Regions from separate parts of the Novosphingobium sp. HNCC26BN242 genome, predicted to be linked through region 1. Evidence: predicted binding sites of a transcription regulator. Region 1 holds the regulator's gene; each other region holds the start of a gene.

Region 1 (4,190 bases):
GCAGGCGTCTATGGCGCGCTGGCCAATGTGATCGCCATCCCGCTCACCACTTTCGTCACGATGCCGCTGATCGGCCTTGCCTTGCTGCTGGACAGTGTGGGGTTCGGCGCACCGGCATGGTGGCTGGCAGGCAAAAGCCTCGAGCTGCTGCTCGCGCTGGCCCATTTCGTGGCGGCAAGGCCCGGTGCGGTGACGATGCTCCCGGCCATCGCGCCTTGGACGTTCGCGCTGTTCATTGCCGGAATGTTGTGGCTCGCATTGTGGACAGGAAAAGTGCGGTTGTGGGGAGCGGTCCCCGCAGCGCTGGCGGTCCTAGCCATGGTGCTCACGCCGACCCCGGACATTCTCGTCACTGGCGATGGGCATCACGTCGGCCTGACCGGGGCGGGTGATGATCTGATCGTGCTGCGCATGGGCAGGGGGGAATACATGCGCGACAACTTGCTCGAACTGGCTGGTATGGAAGGCACACTGCGCCCGATTGACCGCTGGTCTGGTGCCCGCTGCAACGATGACTTCTGTGTCGCACGGTTGCAGCGTGGCGGTCGGCAGTTCATCTTGCTGGTGGCGCGGAGCCGCAACTACATCGATGACATGGCGCTCGCCGCAGCCTGCGAGCGCGCCGATATCGTGGTTGCGGATCGTCGCTTGCCCTATTCTTGCCGGGCAAAAATGCTCAAGGCCGACCGTGTCATGCTGGCAAATACGGGAGGCCTGTCGATCAATCTGACAACGGGCCGCGTGCGGACAGTGGCCGAAACGCAAGGCGAGCATGGATGGTATCGCAAACCACCGCCGCCAACATTCAGAAAGCCCGTCAAACCAGCCACCTCGGCTTCCGACAGCGCGTCTGGAGCTTTACTGTCTGCCAAATAATTCGTAGGTTCCAAGTGGCCGGGCACCGGCATCGATTGATGTGCAAGTGCCCGACCGGATAGTTACGGCAGCACCCAGCGGATCGAGCCGCTGTAGCTCCCGCTCATCGGCAGGCCATCGCCACCCATCGCGGGGATGAAGCGGGCGCGGCTGCTGACTTTCGCGCAGGTAGCGGCATCAAGATCGGCCGATCCGCTCGAACCGGTAACCTCGCACCCGGTCACCCGGCCGTCAGTGCCGATGGTCAGGCGGAACCGGGTCAACCCCTCGCGCTCTTCGCGGATCGCGGCGCTCGGATAGTCGCGGTCCGAGACCCACGATCCCGGCGAACCTTTGGGAGAGGCACCACGCGCGGCGAAGCTGGCAGAAGGCGAGGGCTTCACTTCGGGCGGGACGAATGGCCCCACTTCAACCGGCACGATCGGAATGATCTCGACCGGTTTCAACCCGATGCCCGGATCGACGGGGCCGAGTATGATGTCAGGCTTGGGAGCGACCAGCGGGGTATCTTGCGGTTTCTGTGCCGGTTTGATGTCCGGCGGTGGGGCGATGGGAGTGATCTTTACCTCATCGTCCTTCCACTGTTGCGCAATAAAGGGGTCCTTCACGATCTTGACGATCCCGCTGGCAAAGCCAGACGTGATGGCCCAGATCGCCACGCCGTGAAGCAACGCTACGGCGATGAAGGTTTGCGTTTGTCGCTGCCGGGAATTTTCTGCTGAATAAGCCATTGGCAACACCTCTTCCGTTGCCGACGCCCCAGGTTCTGGCGGGCCGTCCCGGAAGGGGGCGCCCCGTGTGGGGCATTCGGTAACGATAGAAACTATATCAAAGCCGAACGCCTTGCTAGAAGAATCTCAACCAAATAGATTGATATTTAGCATAACGAATCCCGGATAAACACAAATGCCGCCCGCCGATTGTCTCGGCGAACGGCATCTGAAGATTTATAACCAGCAGGCAACAGCGCTTTGTCGCCGCCAAACCCCTTAGTGGTAGCGCCGCAGCAGGCCCGCCAGTTTGCCCTGCACGGCCACTTCATCGGGCCGGTAGAACTGCGGATCATAGGCCGCGTTGGCCGGATCGAGGCGGATCATGCCCTTTTCGCGGTGGAGGTACTTGAGTGTGGCTTCTTCACCACGCACCAGCGCAACCACGATTTCGCCATCGCGGGCAACATCGGTCTTGCGGACAAGGGCATAGTCGCCATCAAAAATTCCGGCCTCAACCATCGAATCCCCGGACACTTCAAGCGCGTAATGCTCTCCAGCGCCGAGCAGGGCCGCGGGCACCGGCAGCGTTGCCGCGGTTTCGAACGCTTCGATTGGCATACCGGCGGCGATCTTCCCGTGCAGCGGCAATTCGATCACATCGTTGGCGGGAGCGGGAGCGGCCTTGGGTGCGGTGCGCAGCGGGGTGAGCGTGGTGTTGGCATTTGCGGCAGTACGCACTGGCGCTGTGCTACTCGGCTTGGTCACCGAGCTATCAGGCTGGCGCAGGACTTCGAGCGCGCGCGCGCGGTTGGGCAGGCGGCGGATGAAGCCGCGTTCTTCCAGTGCGGAGATCAGGCGATGGACACCGGACTTCGATTTGAGATCGAGCGCTTCCTTCATTTCTTCGAACGAAGGGGAAATGCCCGATTCCTCCAACCGGATTTGGATGAAGGTGAGCAGTTCATGCTGCTTGCGCGTCAACATTGGCGGTTCCTCCGCGGGTGAACGAATACGGAACGGATAAGCAACCTATTTCACGACGTCAAGCAATTCCGCCATTTTCGAGCAGGTAAACCGGAACATCCGTTCCTGCCGCTTTGGCTTCGGCCCAGGCTTCGCGCACAACCAGCGCATTGGCGCGGGCAAGCGGTGACAGTGCGCCTGAATCCTGCAGCGGATCGAGCGCCACGTTGGCCCCATCCCAGACGGCGCGAAGGAATTCCATGCGACTGCCACCTTTGCCCAACGGTGCGGCCAATCGCGCCGGAATTGTCCATGGCAGCGGGGCCGCTGCACCGGCGCTGGCGCGCAGCAGGGGTAGCAGGAAAAGGAACGCGGTGACAAAGGCCGAGGCGGGATTGCCCGGCAGTCCAAGGATCACTTGCGCTCCACGGCGCGCCACGAGCAACGGCTTGCCCGGCTTGATCCCGACGCGCCAGAAATCCAGCTTGGCCCCAACGGCTTCAAGCGCGGGCCGGACGAGATCGTGATCGCCGACCGAAGCGCCACCGCTGGTCACGATGATGTCGGCATCGCTGGCGCTGTCGAAAGCTGTCGCCAGCGCCTGCAGTTGATCAGGGATCGGGCCAAGTGCTCGAATTTCAACCGGCAAGGCTGCGGCCATCGCGCACAGCATGGGGCCATTGCTGGCGGGCAACTGGTGGAGCCCAGCGTCTTGTCCAGGCGGCACCAGTTCATCCCCGCTGTCGATCACGGCGAGCTTGAGCCGCCGCCGCACCGGCAGATGGCTATGCCCGCCCGCAATGGCCAGTGCAATCTGCGCCGGGCTTATGCGCGTGCCTGCCGGGATCAATTCAGCAGCGGCAGCGAAATCCATGCCGGCCGGACGGATATGGCGCTCCAGCGGCTCAGGCAGTGTGCCGGTGAAGCGCAGAGTTGCGCCATCGCGCGCCGTATCTTCTTGGATCAGGACCATGTCAGCGCCGTTCGGGACAATAGCGCCGGTGCTGATGCGCACCGCTTCGCCTGTGCCGACCACGCCCTCAAACGGATGGCCAGCTGCACTTTCGCCGGTCACCTGCCACGGGCCGGGCAGATCGGCGCTGCGCAGGGCATAGCCATCCATCGCAGATAGCGGCGCTGCGGGCTGCGTGCGGCGGGCGGCAAGCGGCTGCACGAGGTAGTGGCCGAGGCATTCAGCCACCGCACGTTGCTCTACCGGCAAGGTCGGGGCGAGTGCGAGCAAACGCGCTTGGGCTTCGGCAAGGGGAAGGGGAGGCGTCTTCACGCGTCGTCAGCGCGCCAGATGCCGGATTTGCCGCCGCGCTTTTCGATCAGGCGCACGCCTTCGATGACCATGCCCTTGTCCAGCGCCTTGGCCATGTCATAGACCGTCAGCAGCGCGACCGAGACAGCGGTCAGGGCTTCCATCTCCACACCGGTGCGGCCCGTCAGCGTGGCCGTGGCGGTGCATTCGACGCCAGCTTCAACGAAGGTGAAATCAACATTTACCGCATCGAGCGCGAGCGGGTGGCACAGCGGGATTAATTCGGCGGTCTTCTTTGCGGCCATGATCCCGGCAAGCCGCGCGGTGCCTAGCACGTCACCTTTGGGAGCATCGCCTGCGCGGATGGCCTCAAG
Region 2 (4,190 bases), on a different contig from region 1:
CGATTTCCTGCGGGCAGGGGTGTTGATTGATCGGCGCTCCTCGCTCGGCCAGATCGATGCCTTCGTCTATGGCTTCCCCACCACCAATGCAGCCACCCCGCGCACCGGCTCGGCTTCGTTCAATGTGGCGCTCAATGGCGGGATCGCCGTCAATGGTTCACCGTTCCGCAGCGTGAACGGGCAGGGCAGCCTCAACCTCAATTTCCAGAGCGGGGCGATTAGCACGCTGGGCGCCTATACCGTGGGCAATGCCATCCCCGGCATCGCCAGCAACCTGCCTGGCACCCAGACTGACACCGGCAACTGGACCGGCAACGGCACCCTCTCGGCCTCGGCCAACAGCATCACCGGCACCATAACCTTCGATGGCACCACGGACTACAGCGGCACACTCAACGGCCGGCTCTATGGCCCGGCGGCTGAACAGGTTGGCGCGGTGGTCCAGGCCAGCAGCACGGGCGGCGCGGTCATGGCAGCCACGCTTACCGGCGGGCGCGGTGCTGATACGGGTGCCTCGCAAGGCGGCCTTGCGTCATTGACCGCGACCACCGTGCTCAGTGGTGACAGCGCGCAATATTATGTCGTCAACGGCCTCAGCCCCGCCGAACAGACGCTGAATGACAGCAATGTCGAGGTCACCTACAACCCCACCGACAAATCCTATATCCTGCGCTCCAACACCAGCGGCATCAATTTCGGCAATGCCAAGCAATTGGATCAGACACTGGCCGCAGCCGATCTTCGCACTGCTGAAAGCACCACCACCTTCGATGTCTATCGTGGCGCAGATTACACCGCCCGCGTATTCAAACCCAGCGCGGCCAATCCGGCCATTGCGCTCACCTACACCAGTTTTGCGGAAGTGGTGCGCACCGATACTGTCGGTGGGCGCGAAGTCGCCACGCGCTATTACGTGCCCTTCGGCGGCATCACCCCCGATTTCCAGATCCCGCGCACCGGCAGCGCCAGCTACAATGGCGTAGTTTACGGCTACGGCCGTAATGGCACCACACAGCGCGAAGCTTCGCTTTCGGGCACGAGCGCGTTCACTGCCAATTTCGGTGCAGGCACTGGTAATGTCGTACTCAGCCTCAACGCCACCGATGTCACCAACAACGCGGTCAGCAGCCTCGGCAGCTTCACTTACAGCGGATCGATCGCCGGGAATTGCCCGGGCTGCGGCGTTGGCAATACCTTCCTCTTGCGCGCCACCGGCACCAATGTGGGCAGTAGCAGCGTGCTCAATGGCACCTTCTTTGGCCTCAATGCCGCCGAATGGGGCGGAGCCTTCTCGCTCCTGCTGGATTCGCCCAGCGGTCAGGCCACCAACGCCTCCACTTATTCCGGCGTAACCGTCGGCAAGAAGAACTGAACGTAGTAACGCCACCCCGCTCTCCCGCGAAGGAGGGGGCCTCATGCCGTTCACGGAACATCAGCGTTAACCGCCTGAGGTCCTCGTCTTCACGGGGACGCAGCAGTGCTGTCAAAACCGATCATCCCCCAAAGCGCATATTGCACCGCACACTTGCGCTCCCCACATGCAGACACGCATGGCGGGGGCCTTGCACTAAACGAACAAATATGGAACACCGCCGCGCATGTCTCTCAACACCATTTCCGTCCGCGGCGCCCGTGAACACAATTTGAAGGGGATCGATATCGATCTCCCGCGCGATAGCCTGATCGTCATCACCGGCCTGTCCGGCTCGGGAAAATCCAGCCTCGCGTTCGATACGATCTATGCCGAAGGGCAGCGCCGCTATGTCGAATCGCTCTCGGCCTATGCGCGCCAGTTCCTCGAAATGATGCAGAAGCCCGATGTGGAGCACATCGACGGCCTCAGCCCCGCCATCAGCATCGAACAGAAGACCACCAGCCGCAACCCGCGCTCCACCGTGGCGACCGTCACCGAAATCTACGATTACATGCGCCTCCTCTGGGCGCGCATCGGCACGCCCTACAGCCCCGCCACCGGCCTGCCGATCAGCGCACAAACCGTGTCGCAGATGGTGGACCGCGTAATGGCCCTGCCTGAAGGCACCCGCGCCTATCTCCTCGCGCCTGCCGTGCGCGGCCGCAAGGGTGAATACCGCCGCGAATTGCTCGAATGGCAAAAAGCGGGCTACACCCGCGTGCGCATCAACGGCGAAATGATGGCCATCGAAGACGCGCCTGCGCTGGATAAAAAACTCAAGCACGACATCGAAGTGGTGGTAGACCGCATCGCCGTGAAAGACGGCATCCAGACCCGCCTTGCCGACAGCTTCGAACAGGCGCTGAAACTGGCCGATGGACTGGCGTACATCGATCTGGCGGACGCGACAGTGGCGGAGTTGGGCGAGAGTGCTTCGACAAGCTCAGCACGAGCGGATGTTGGCGAAACCGCCCCCAATCCCGCTCAGCCTGAGCCTGTCGAAGGCCCCTCCGGCAAGCCCAAAAAGGGCATGAAAAAGACCGGCCTCCCCGCCAACCGCATTGTCTTTTCCGAAAAGTTCGCCTGCCCCGTCAGCGGCTTCACCATCGACGCGCTCGAACCACGCTTGTTCAGCTTCAACGCCCCCCAGGGCGCATGCCCCGCCTGCGATGGCCTCGGCGAAAAGCTGCTGTTCGATCCGCAACTCGTCGTCCCTAACGAAAACCTGTCGCTAAAGCAGGGTGCGGTCGTCCCCTGGGCCAAGAGCAACCCGCCGTCCCCCTATTACATGCAGGTCCTCGCCAGCCTCGCCGCGCATTTCGGGTTCAAACTCGACACCCCGTGGGACCAGCTCCCCGCCGAGGTGAAGGTCATTATCCTCTACGGAACCGCAGGAAAGGCCGTGCCGCTGACCTTCATCGACGGCAAGAAAAGCTACACCGTCCAGAAAGCCTTCGAAGGCGTGATCGGCAACCTCAACCGCCGCATGCTGCAAACCGAAAGCGCGTGGATGCGCGAGGAACTCTCCAAGTTCCAGACTGCGCAACCGTGCGAAACCTGCGAAGGCAAGCGCCTCAAGCCCGAAGCGCTTTCGGTCAAGGTTGCAGGCACCGACATCTCCACCGTCACCCACTTCTCCGTCTCCGCCGCGGTCGAATGGTTCGGCGCGCTCGATGCGCAGCTCACCAGCCAGCAAAGCCAGATCGCCAAGGCCATCCTCAAGGAAATCAACGAGCGCCTCGGCTTCCTCAACAACGTCGGCCTCGATTACCTGAACCTGGACCGCACCAGCGGCACCCTCTCCGGCGGCGAAAGCCAGCGCATCCGCCTCGCCAGCCAGATCGGCAGCGGCCTTTCGGGCGTGCTCTACGTGCTCGATGAACCCTCCATCGGCCTGCACCAGCGCGACAATGACCGCCTGCTCATCACGCTCAAGCGTCTGCGCGATCTCGGCAACACCGTGATCGTCGTGGAGCATGACGAGGACGCCATCCGCACCGCCGATCACGTGGTCGATCTCGGCCCTGGCGCGGGCGTCCACGGCGGCGAAATCGTCGCGCAGGGCAAGCTGCAGGACATTCTCGACAATCCCAACAGCCTCACCGGCCAATACCTCACCGGCACCCGCCGGATCGAGGTTCCCAAGAAGCGCCGCAAGGGCAACGGCCTTTTCATCGGGGTGGAGGGCGCGCGCGCCAACAACCTCCAGAACGTGAGCGCCAAGGTCCCGCTCGGCACGTTCACCTGCATCACCGGCGTTTCCGGCTCGGGCAAGTCCAGCTTCACCATCGACACGCTCCACGCCGTCGCCGCCCGCACATTGAACGGTGCGCGCGTGATCGCGGGCGCGCATGATCGCGTCACCGGGCTCGAAAACTGCGACAAGGTGATCGAGATCGACCAGTCCCCCATCGGCCGCACCCCGCGCTCTAACCCCGCAACTTACACCGGCAGCTTCACCCTGATCCGCGATTGGTTCGCCGGACTGCCCGAATCCGCCGCGCGCGGCTACAAACCCGGCCGCTTCAGCTTCAACGTCAAGGGCGGCCGCTGCGAAAAGTGCACCGGCGATGGTCTGATCAAGATCGAAATGCACTTCCTGCCAGACGTTTACGTCACGTGTGAGGAGTGCGATGGCAAACGCTACAACCGCGAAACGCTCGAAGTAAAATTCAAGGGCCACTCCATCGCCGATGTGCTGGATATGACGATCGAGGACGCCGAAGAGTTCTTCAAGGCCGTCCCCCCCATCCGTGACCGGATGCACATGCTCAAC
Region 3 (4,190 bases), on a different contig from region 1:
GGTGTAGGGCAGATCATCGCGCCATGGGAAGGCGGCAAGCTCCATCGCGGCGGCCAGCACTTCGGGCGTGTAGAGCCTCCGACCCCCACTCGAAACACTGGCGCTCATCTTAGTCACCCAGCGCTTGTTTGCGGGCCTTGTTGCGGGTCGCCTCGCGCGCCTGATCTGCGGCCTGTTCGCGCCGTTCGGAGATCAGCGTGAGCAATTCCTCACTGGCGGCATTGAGCAGCGGATATGTACGGGCCTGCGTGATCCATTGCGGGCGGCCATCTGCGCCCCACGCCAGATCATAGCCGAACACCGTGATCGAATAGCCCAGCACGACAATGATAAAGCCCTTCAGTGCGCCAAAGCCGAACCCGAGCAGGCGATCAATTGGACCCACCACCGAATCGCGACTGGCACTGCCCATGCGCCGCGCGATCATGCGGGTTGCGATGTAGGGGCCGAGCAACAGCAGCGCAAAGGCCAGCACGCCCGCGCCCGTCTCGGTCGGCAAATGGGCGGAGAGCCAGACGGTCAGGTCTTCGTGGAGGTAATGCACGGCCAGCAAGGCCAGACACCAAGCGGCAAGCGACAGGACTTCTTCGACGAACCCGCGAAGGAAGCCGCCGACGGCACCGATGCCGACAAGGATCAGGACTACATAATCAAAACCGGTCATGTCCTGCGAGGTCCTATGACCCGCCCATTATGCGGTCAATCAGATTTGGGAGCAGGCGGAGCGGCGAATAGCGCAGGCCTTCGACTTTTTCGGCCCCCGCCTCGGGCCCGCAGCCCAGCTTGAAGCCGAGTTTGGCCGCTTCGCGCAGGCGGACGGGGGTGTGGGCCACCGGGCGGACTTCACCGGCCAGCGAAATTTCGCCGAACCAGATCGAGGCAGACGGCAGGGGTCGATCCGACAGGGCCGAGACCAGCGCGGCGGCAACGGCCAAGTCTGCAGCAGGATCGGTCAACCGGTAGCCGCCCGCAACATTGAGATAGACTTCGGCGGTGGAGAAATTGAGCCCGCAGCGCGCCTCAAGCACGGCCAGCAACATGGCAAGGCGACCTGAATCCCAGCCCACCACGGCGCGGCGCGGGGTGGCTCCGCTGGCAAGGCGAACGGTGAGCGCCTGAATTTCAACCAGTACGGGCCGTGTGCCTTCAAGCGCGGGGAACACGGCGCTGCCCGGCACCTGATCTTCCCGGCCCGACAGGAACAGCAGCGAGGGATTGCCGACCTCTTCCAGCCCTGCCCCGGCCATCGCGAACACGCCGATTTCATCGACTGCGCCAAAGCGGTTCTTGATTGCGCGCAGGATGCGGTACTGATGGCTGCGTTCGCCTTCAAAGCTCATCACCACATCGACCATGTGTTCCAGCACGCGTGGGCCGGCAATCGAGCCGTCCTTGGTGACATGGCCGACGAGGACCAGCGAAACACCGGTTTCCTTGGCATAGCGGATCAGTTCAAACGCGCAGCCGCGGACCTGGCTGACCGTGCCGGGTGCACCTTCAATTTGATCGGAGTGCATGGTCTGGATCGAATCGATCACGAGCAGGTCGGGCGTTGGCATGGTGCCCAGCGTTGTCAGGATATCGCGCACCGATGTGGCGGCGGCGAGCTGGATAGGGGCTTGGCCCAGCCCCAGACGATCAGCCCGCAGACGAATCTGGTCAGACGCCTCCTCTCCGCTGATGTAGACGGCCGAGCCGCCCGACATCGCGACTTTCGCAGAAGCCTGCAGCAGCAGCGTGGACTTGCCAATGCCGGGATCGCCGCCCATCAGGATGGCGCAACCGGGCACGAGGCCGCCACCCAGCGCACGGTCAAATTCGGCAATGCCGGTGGTGCGACGTTGCGGCAGGGTAACCGGTTCGTTCAGGTTGACGAAGGCGACGCGGCGGCCCCCGCTCGACAGGTCATGCTTGGCCGAGAAGATCGTTTCGGGCGCTTCTTCGACCAGCGTGTTCCATTCGCTGCAATCGGCGCACTGGCCCTGCCAGCGATTTGTCACGCTGCCACAGGCTTGGCAGACATAGCGGCGTTTGGGTTTGGCCATCGCAACCGATTATCAGAACATAGGTGGAACGCAAGCCAGACTTGGCCGATGTGGCAGCAATTGCTTAACCATGAAGGCTGGCAGCATCCTTAACGTGCGTTGACTATGCAGGCGGTCGATGGCCCGCAGATCACCTCACCTTCTTGGCATTGAGCCGAAAATGTACCGGCACTTCGCAGCGCTGACGCTGGCGATTTCGGTGCTGATTGCGCTGTTCGCTGATGGCGAGGCGCAGGAGGCCATGGCCAAAAGCCAGCAGAACGCGGAACTGAAGCGCGCCGAAAAAGCCAAGCAGGGCGGCCCAAAACTGGTCGACAAACGCAGCGACAAGGCCAAGCAGTTCCGGTCAAGCGGGTTCGACGACCGGTTCGATGAGCCGATGGATAGCAGCGGCCCCAGCGATGGTGGGCTTGTGTTGGCGGGTATGTCGACCGGGCAGTCACCGATCATTGTGGAAGTCGATCAGGCGGCGCTGGCCCGCATGACTCCGGCCCAGCGCGCGGCCTATCTTAAAATGCTGGAAGCAGAAAAACGCAAGCGCATTGCACAAGGACCCATGCGGCCCACATTGGCGCAAATCGAGGCGCTGGCCGCGCAATCGGCCGCGCGGTCCGGCTCGGAAAAGCCGGAATAGGAAATGGTGCCCCTGGCCCGACTCGAACGGGCACGTATTGCTACAAACGATTTTGAGTCGTTCGCGTCTACCATTCCGCCACAGGGGCATATGATGGCACGGCCCTTAGCCAGTGCCATCGTGATCGGTCAAGCGTTACGGAGTGCGCCGACGAGCAACTTGTGCAGCTTTGAATGCAGCGCGTCGTTTCCGGCAAGCACCGTCTCGTCGCAGATCGGCTGCGAACGGCCCTTGTAGTCAGAGACGAACCCGCCTGCTTCACGCACCAGCAGGCAGCCCGCAGCGGTGTCCCAAGGATAGAGGCCGCTTTCCCAGAAGCCATCGAATCGGCCCGCAGCGACCCATGCCAGATCGAGCGAGGCCACCCCGAAGCGGCGGATTCCGGCGATACGCGGCCCGAGTTCGGCGTAGATGCGTGCCCATTCGTTGATATCGCCGCGGCCCGCAAAGGGAATGCCGGTGGCGATCAGCGCTTCATCCATATGGCGGCGCGCCGAGACGCGAAGGCGGCGGTCCTGCAGCCATGCCCCTTGCGCCTTTTCGGCCCAGAAGCTTTCGTCCGTGATCGGCTGGTAGACCAGCGCTGCGGTAACATCGCCCCAGCCCGACCCATCCAGCTTGGGTTCCTGCACCGCGATGGAAATGGCAAAGTGCGGGATACCGTGGAGGAAATTGGTGGTGCCATCCAAGGGATCGATGATGAAGCGGGGCTTGCCCTCTTCACCCGGAATTTCACCGCCCTCTTCCATCAGGAAGCCCCAGCCCGGTCGGGCCACGCGCAATTCATCCCACAGCGTGCGTTCGGAATGCTGATCGGCCTTTGAGACGAAGTCTGCCGGGCCTTTCTTGCTGACCTGAAGATGCTCGATCTCGCCAAAGTCGCGGCGCAGGCGGCCGCCCGCCTTGCGCGCCGCGCGCTCTATCACGCGCATCAGGCCTGAAATGGCTGCCATCTAATCAGCCCACCTTGCCGACGTAAGTGCGTTCATAGACATCGACGATGATGCGCGTGCCGCTGCCGATGTGGGGCGGCACCATCACGCGCACGCCGTTGTCGAGAATGGCAGGCTTGTAGGACGACGAGGCGGTCTGGCCCTTAACCACGGCATCGGCTTCAACGATGGTGGCTTCGACCTGATCAGGCAATTGCACCGAGATCGGGCGCTCGTCATACATTTCGAGCAGCACGGTCATGCCGTCCTGCAGGAACGCTGCGGCATCGCCCAGAAGATCGGAAGGCAGCGTGATCTGGTCGTAGTTTTCGACGTCCATGAACACCAGATCATCGCCCTCGGCATAGAGGAACTGGAAGTCCTTGGTATCGAGGCGCACGCGTTCAATCGTGTCCTGGCTGCGGAAGCGGACATTGGTCTTGCGGCCGTCGATGAGGTTCTTCATCTCGACCTGCATGAACGCACCGCCCTTGCCGGGCTGGGTATGCTGGGTCTTGGCGACCTTCCAGATGCCCTTTTCGTATTCCAGGATATTGCCCGGACGGATGTCCACGCCGC
Region 4 (4,190 bases), on a different contig from region 1:
CGAATTGGAAAACGCAGCTGTGGGCCACCCTGCCGTGGCTGAGGCGGCTGCGATTGGTGTGTTTCATCCCAAGTGGGACGAACGGCCCTTGTTGGTAGTGGTGACCAAGCCGGGCATGCAAGTGACGCAGACGGAGCTGAAAGCCTTCCTGTCTCAACACGTTGCCAAGTGGTGGGTGCCCGATGCGGTCGCTTTCGTTGACCAGATCCCGCACACCGGCACTGGCAAGATCAGCAAGAAAGACCTTCGCGATCAGTTCCGTGAGTATACTTGGAGCGAAGTCGCCTGAAGTGCACCTAGATGCACCTAGGTGCACCAAACCGCGTGCGGGCGGGCGATACAATCGCCAAACGTTAGCCCGGCAAGCGGATGATCTGGTTGGGCGATCCGACCGGCAAGTGGACCTGATAGTAATACTTGCCGGTCGGCTGACCATTGTCGGTAAAATCAACGCGAACCTGCTTGGCAATGCCGCGCACGATCACGCGGCGGCCTTCGAAGTGCTTGCGCACCGCTTCGGGATCGGCACTGCCTGCCATCGCCTTTGCTGTGGCCATCGGCATGACGACGGTGAGGCAATTGCGATCGCGGTAATCGGTTTCGGAATTGAGGAAAACGCGCTCCTTTTCAAAGCCTACGGCCTTGATTGGCAGGGCAAATTCCCCGGCCACTCCAGCGCGGTCGCCAAGGTAGGAGGCAAAGGTGACTGCTTCGATCGGGTTCAGGCAGCCTTGTGCGCAAGGTTTGGGCCGTTCGCGCTTTTCCGAAGCGGGGGCCGGTGTCGGCGGTGAGGGGATGCTCTCAGGCAGCGCTGCGGCGGGCACCGAGGTGAGCATGATTGCTCCTAAAGCCAGGAATTTCAACACCATAGACCACCTCCATCAATCGCACTATAACAGCCGCAATTGCCCGTCCAAGGCCGGTGCGATGAATTGAGAGCAATCGAGATCGACATGCGCCTTGCCAATGCCGTGTTTGCGGCAGGCGATGCGGAAGCGGGTGCGGGTGAGATCGGCCCAGGTGCCTTGGGGTTTCATGCGGGTGAAAAACTGCGAGTCATTGTCCTTCCCACCGCGCACCGACTGGACGATGGACATGACCTTGGCCGCGCGATCGGGGAAGTGCGTGTCCAGCCATTCGCGGAACAGCGGGGCGACTTCGTGGGGCAGTCGCAGCATGATCCAACTGGCAGAGCGCACGCCACGTTCGGCAGCGGCGGCGAGGATGCCTTCGATGAACTGGTCGGTTATCGCGGGGATGATGGGTGAGACCGAGACATGCGTCGGTATTCCCGCCGATACGAGTTTTTCCAGCGCGTCGAGACGCTTGAGAGGCGAACTTGCGCGCGGTTCGAGCAGGCCTGACAGGCGCGGATCGAGGCTGGTGACCGACACGCCCACCGCCGTCAGCCGATGCCGCGCCAGTTCTGCCAGCAGATCCAGATCGTCGAGCACACGGGCTGACTTGGTGGTGATCGTCACCGGGTGGCGCAGTTCCAGGCACAGTTCGAGCACGGCCCGCGTGATCCGGTAGCGCGCTTCGATGGGCTGGTAGGGATCGGTATTGGTGCCCATGGCGATGGGGGCCGGGACATAGCCCTTCTTTGCCAAAGTCTGCCGCAGGAGCTTTGCTGCATCGGGTTTGGCAAAGAGCTTTGTTTCGAAATCAAGGCCGGGAGACAGATCGTGGAAGGCGTGGCTGGGCCGCGCGTAACAATAGATGCAGCCATGTTCGCAGCCGCGATAGGCATTGACCGAACGGTCGAACGGAATGTCGGGCGATGTGTTAAACGTCAGAATCGAGCGCGGATGCTCTTCGGTGATGGTGGTGCGCAGTTTGGGGCCGGGACCGTCAACGTCCTCGCGCCCGTCAAGCCAATCGCCATCAGCCTCACGCGTGGCGAGCCCGAAGCGGGTGGGGACATTGCTTGATTGCGCGCCTCTGCCATGGATGGACATGGTGCAGTTAGAACATAAGCAGAACGATTGTGCAAGTGACCGACGATTATCCTTTCAAATCTGGACGCTTCCCGAATGGATGTATGGGAAAGTACAGTGCGAAAGCCAAATGGTCTTGGAAAAACCTACTTTTCCAGCAGCCTCGGCATCAGTTCCACAAAGTTGCAGGGACGGTTGCGGCTGTCGAGTTGTTCGTCAAGGATGCCGTCCCATCCGTCCTTCACCGCGCCATTCGATCCGGGGAGCGCGAAGATATAGGTTCCGCGGGCCACCACGGCGCAGGCGCGGGACTGGATCGTGCTGGTGCCGATGGTCTTGAAGGATAGCCAGCGGAACAGCTCGCCAAAGCCCGGAATATCGCGGGTTTTCACGCGGTCTAGCGCTTCGGGTGTAACGTCACGCCCAGTCAAGCCAGTGCCGCCGGTGATGACAACGGCATCAACACCGCGATCATCGATCCAGTTGTTCAACCGGCTGACGATGCGGTCTGCCTCGTCCCTTTCAATGGCGCGGGCGATCAGCTTGTGGCCCTTGGCCTTGATCCGCTCGGCCAGAATGTCGCCCGAAGTATCCTCCGCCGGGCCGCGCGTGTCTGAAACAGTCAGCAGGGCGATGTTGATAGGCTTGAATTCACGCGAGGTATCAATTGCCACGCCATGCGACCTTTACGTTTTCAGGCCGGACGTTTTCAGAACCACCAAGGCCCGGAAACTTGGGCCACATGCCCTGGACCAGCCCGATGCGGCTTTCCGAGGGGCCACCGGCCTGCCGTTCATACATCCAGTAGTTGCGCATCACGATGGCAACATAACCGCGCGTTTCCCAATAGGGAATGGATTCCATCCACAGCAACGGATCGGTGCCGCCGCGAATTTCGGTGTTCCAGCGGCTGATTGGCAGTGGCCCTGCGTTATATGCTGCCATCACTTTGGGCAGGAGGCCCTGCGTGGCATCGCTATCGCGCAAGTGCTGCAGATATTGCTGGCCGAACGCGAGGTTGATGTCGGGCGAATCAAGCTGCGTATCGCGCCCGGCCATGGCCGGATCAACCTTGGCCATATCGCGCGCAGTGCCGGGGCGCAGCTGCATCAGGCCCTTGGCTCCAGCAGGGCTGACCACCGATGTGCGGAAGTTCGATTCCTGCAGCGAATGCGCAAACAGCAGCGCGGGATCGACGCGCCACCCGGTGGCAGGCGTCCACTTTGGCGCCGGGAACCGGGCCGCTTCGTCCGGGCGCGCGCCCGAAGGCGCGTTATAGGCCATCCACAGCTGCGTGGAAGGAAGACCCAGATCGCGGGCAAGGCGCGATAGCGGGGCATATTGGCCGGGCGCGCCGATGCGGGCCTGATGGCGTAGCACTTCGTCAGCCAGACCGTCCTTGCCGATTTCAGCAAGTTGCACGGCGGTGCGAATATTCGGCACATCGCGCAGCGCCTGCCAATCGCTTGCCGAAAAATCGGGAGCGGAAGCGGGTTGCGCATCGCGCAGGCCAAGAGCCTCGGCCGCCATCATGCCATAAAGTGTATCGCGATAGCGCGAGGCGCTGCGCAGGCTGGCAGAAACCCTTTCCGGCTTGCGGCAGCGCGTCCATGCGCGGCTGGCCCAATAATGTGCGGACGATGCGAGTTCATCGTTGTGAGCCGAACCTGCGACTTTTTCGAAAGCATCGGCGGCGGCAAGGCAATCACCCAACCGCCAGCTTGCCAGACCCACCGTCCACATGGCTTCGGACACCCAAGGCCCGTTGGCCTCTTCTGCGGTAAGCGAAATGGCGCGGGCGGTGGCATCGTCATTTTCGATGTAAAATGCCCAGCCCACCTTCTGTCGCCATTCGGCCCGGGCTTCCGACGACAGCGTGGCATCGACGCCATCGAGCAGGACACGCGCGCCGACGGGATCATCGAACTTGATGCTATCCTGAATCGCGGCGGCGACGCTGGCAGGCATCGTGCCATCATCGATCGAACGCGGGCGAATGCGCTTCGATACGGTGGGCAGGGAAACGAGGCGTTGTGCCTGCGGCAGGTCCGGCAATTCGCTGGCTCCGCGCTTGAGCGCAAGACGGCTAAGCTGTTCGGCCCAAGGCAGGTCCGGGGCTTTGGTCAGAACCTCGGTAAGCGGCGCAAGTTCAGCCTTGGGCGAAGTGGCGGCAAGCATGTATTGCGCGCGGGCCACGGCGTGGAGCGGGCCATCGGCGCGCTGGGCGAACAGCGCCTGAACTTTCGTCCAATC

What was found. Region 1 encodes LexA, which represses DNA repair genes until DNA is damaged. Its sites were predicted from a motif close to GTTCCNCNCTTGTTCT; they were not measured.
Region 2: a site for LexA is predicted at 1,573-1,588, ahead of uvrA (excinuclease ABC subunit UvrA). Genes of this name have one in related genera too.
Region 3: a site for LexA is predicted at 2,060-2,075, ahead of radA (DNA repair protein RadA). Genes of this name have one in related genera too.
Region 4: a site for LexA is predicted at 1,968-1,983, ahead of AC2A1F_RS04840 (PA0069 family radical SAM protein). Genes of this name have one in related genera too.

Annotation. Positions count from the first base shown of each region.
Region 1 covers NZ_JBXUGM010000006.1:101,335-105,524, reverse strand. The annotation lists gene AC2A1F_RS18430 (ComEC/Rec2 family competence protein) at 1-876, shown strand, start outside; gene AC2A1F_RS18425 (energy transducer TonB) at 939-1,607, opposite strand; gene lexA (transcriptional repressor LexA) at 1,866-2,573, opposite strand; gene AC2A1F_RS18415 (molybdopterin molybdotransferase MoeA) at 2,632-3,837, opposite strand; gene moaC (cyclic pyranopterin monophosphate synthase MoaC) at 3,834-4,190, opposite strand, start outside.
Region 2 covers NZ_JBXUGM010000001.1:569,378-573,567, forward strand. The annotation lists gene AC2A1F_RS02785 (beta strand repeat-containing protein) at 1-1,372, shown strand, start outside; gene uvrA (excinuclease ABC subunit UvrA) at 1,599-4,190, shown strand, end outside.
Region 3 covers NZ_JBXUGM010000001.1:1,620,216-1,624,405, forward strand. The annotation lists gene AC2A1F_RS07450 (iron-sulfur cluster assembly scaffold protein) at 1-108, opposite strand, end outside; gene AC2A1F_RS07455 (CvpA family protein) at 110-664, opposite strand; gene radA (DNA repair protein RadA) at 678-2,045, opposite strand; gene AC2A1F_RS07465 (hypothetical protein) at 2,206-2,679, shown strand; tRNA gene AC2A1F_RS07470 (tRNA-Leu) at 2,684-2,767, opposite strand; gene AC2A1F_RS07475 (inositol monophosphatase family protein) at 2,808-3,632, opposite strand; gene efp (elongation factor P) at 3,637-4,190, opposite strand, start outside.
Region 4 covers NZ_JBXUGM010000001.1:1,026,681-1,030,870, forward strand. The annotation lists gene AC2A1F_RS04830 (long-chain fatty acid--CoA ligase) at 1-289, shown strand, start outside; gene AC2A1F_RS04835 (hypothetical protein) at 354-869, opposite strand; gene AC2A1F_RS04840 (PA0069 family radical SAM protein) at 891-1,958, opposite strand; gene moaB (molybdenum cofactor biosynthesis protein B) at 2,084-2,611, opposite strand; gene AC2A1F_RS04850 (lytic transglycosylase domain-containing protein) at 2,601-4,190, opposite strand, start outside.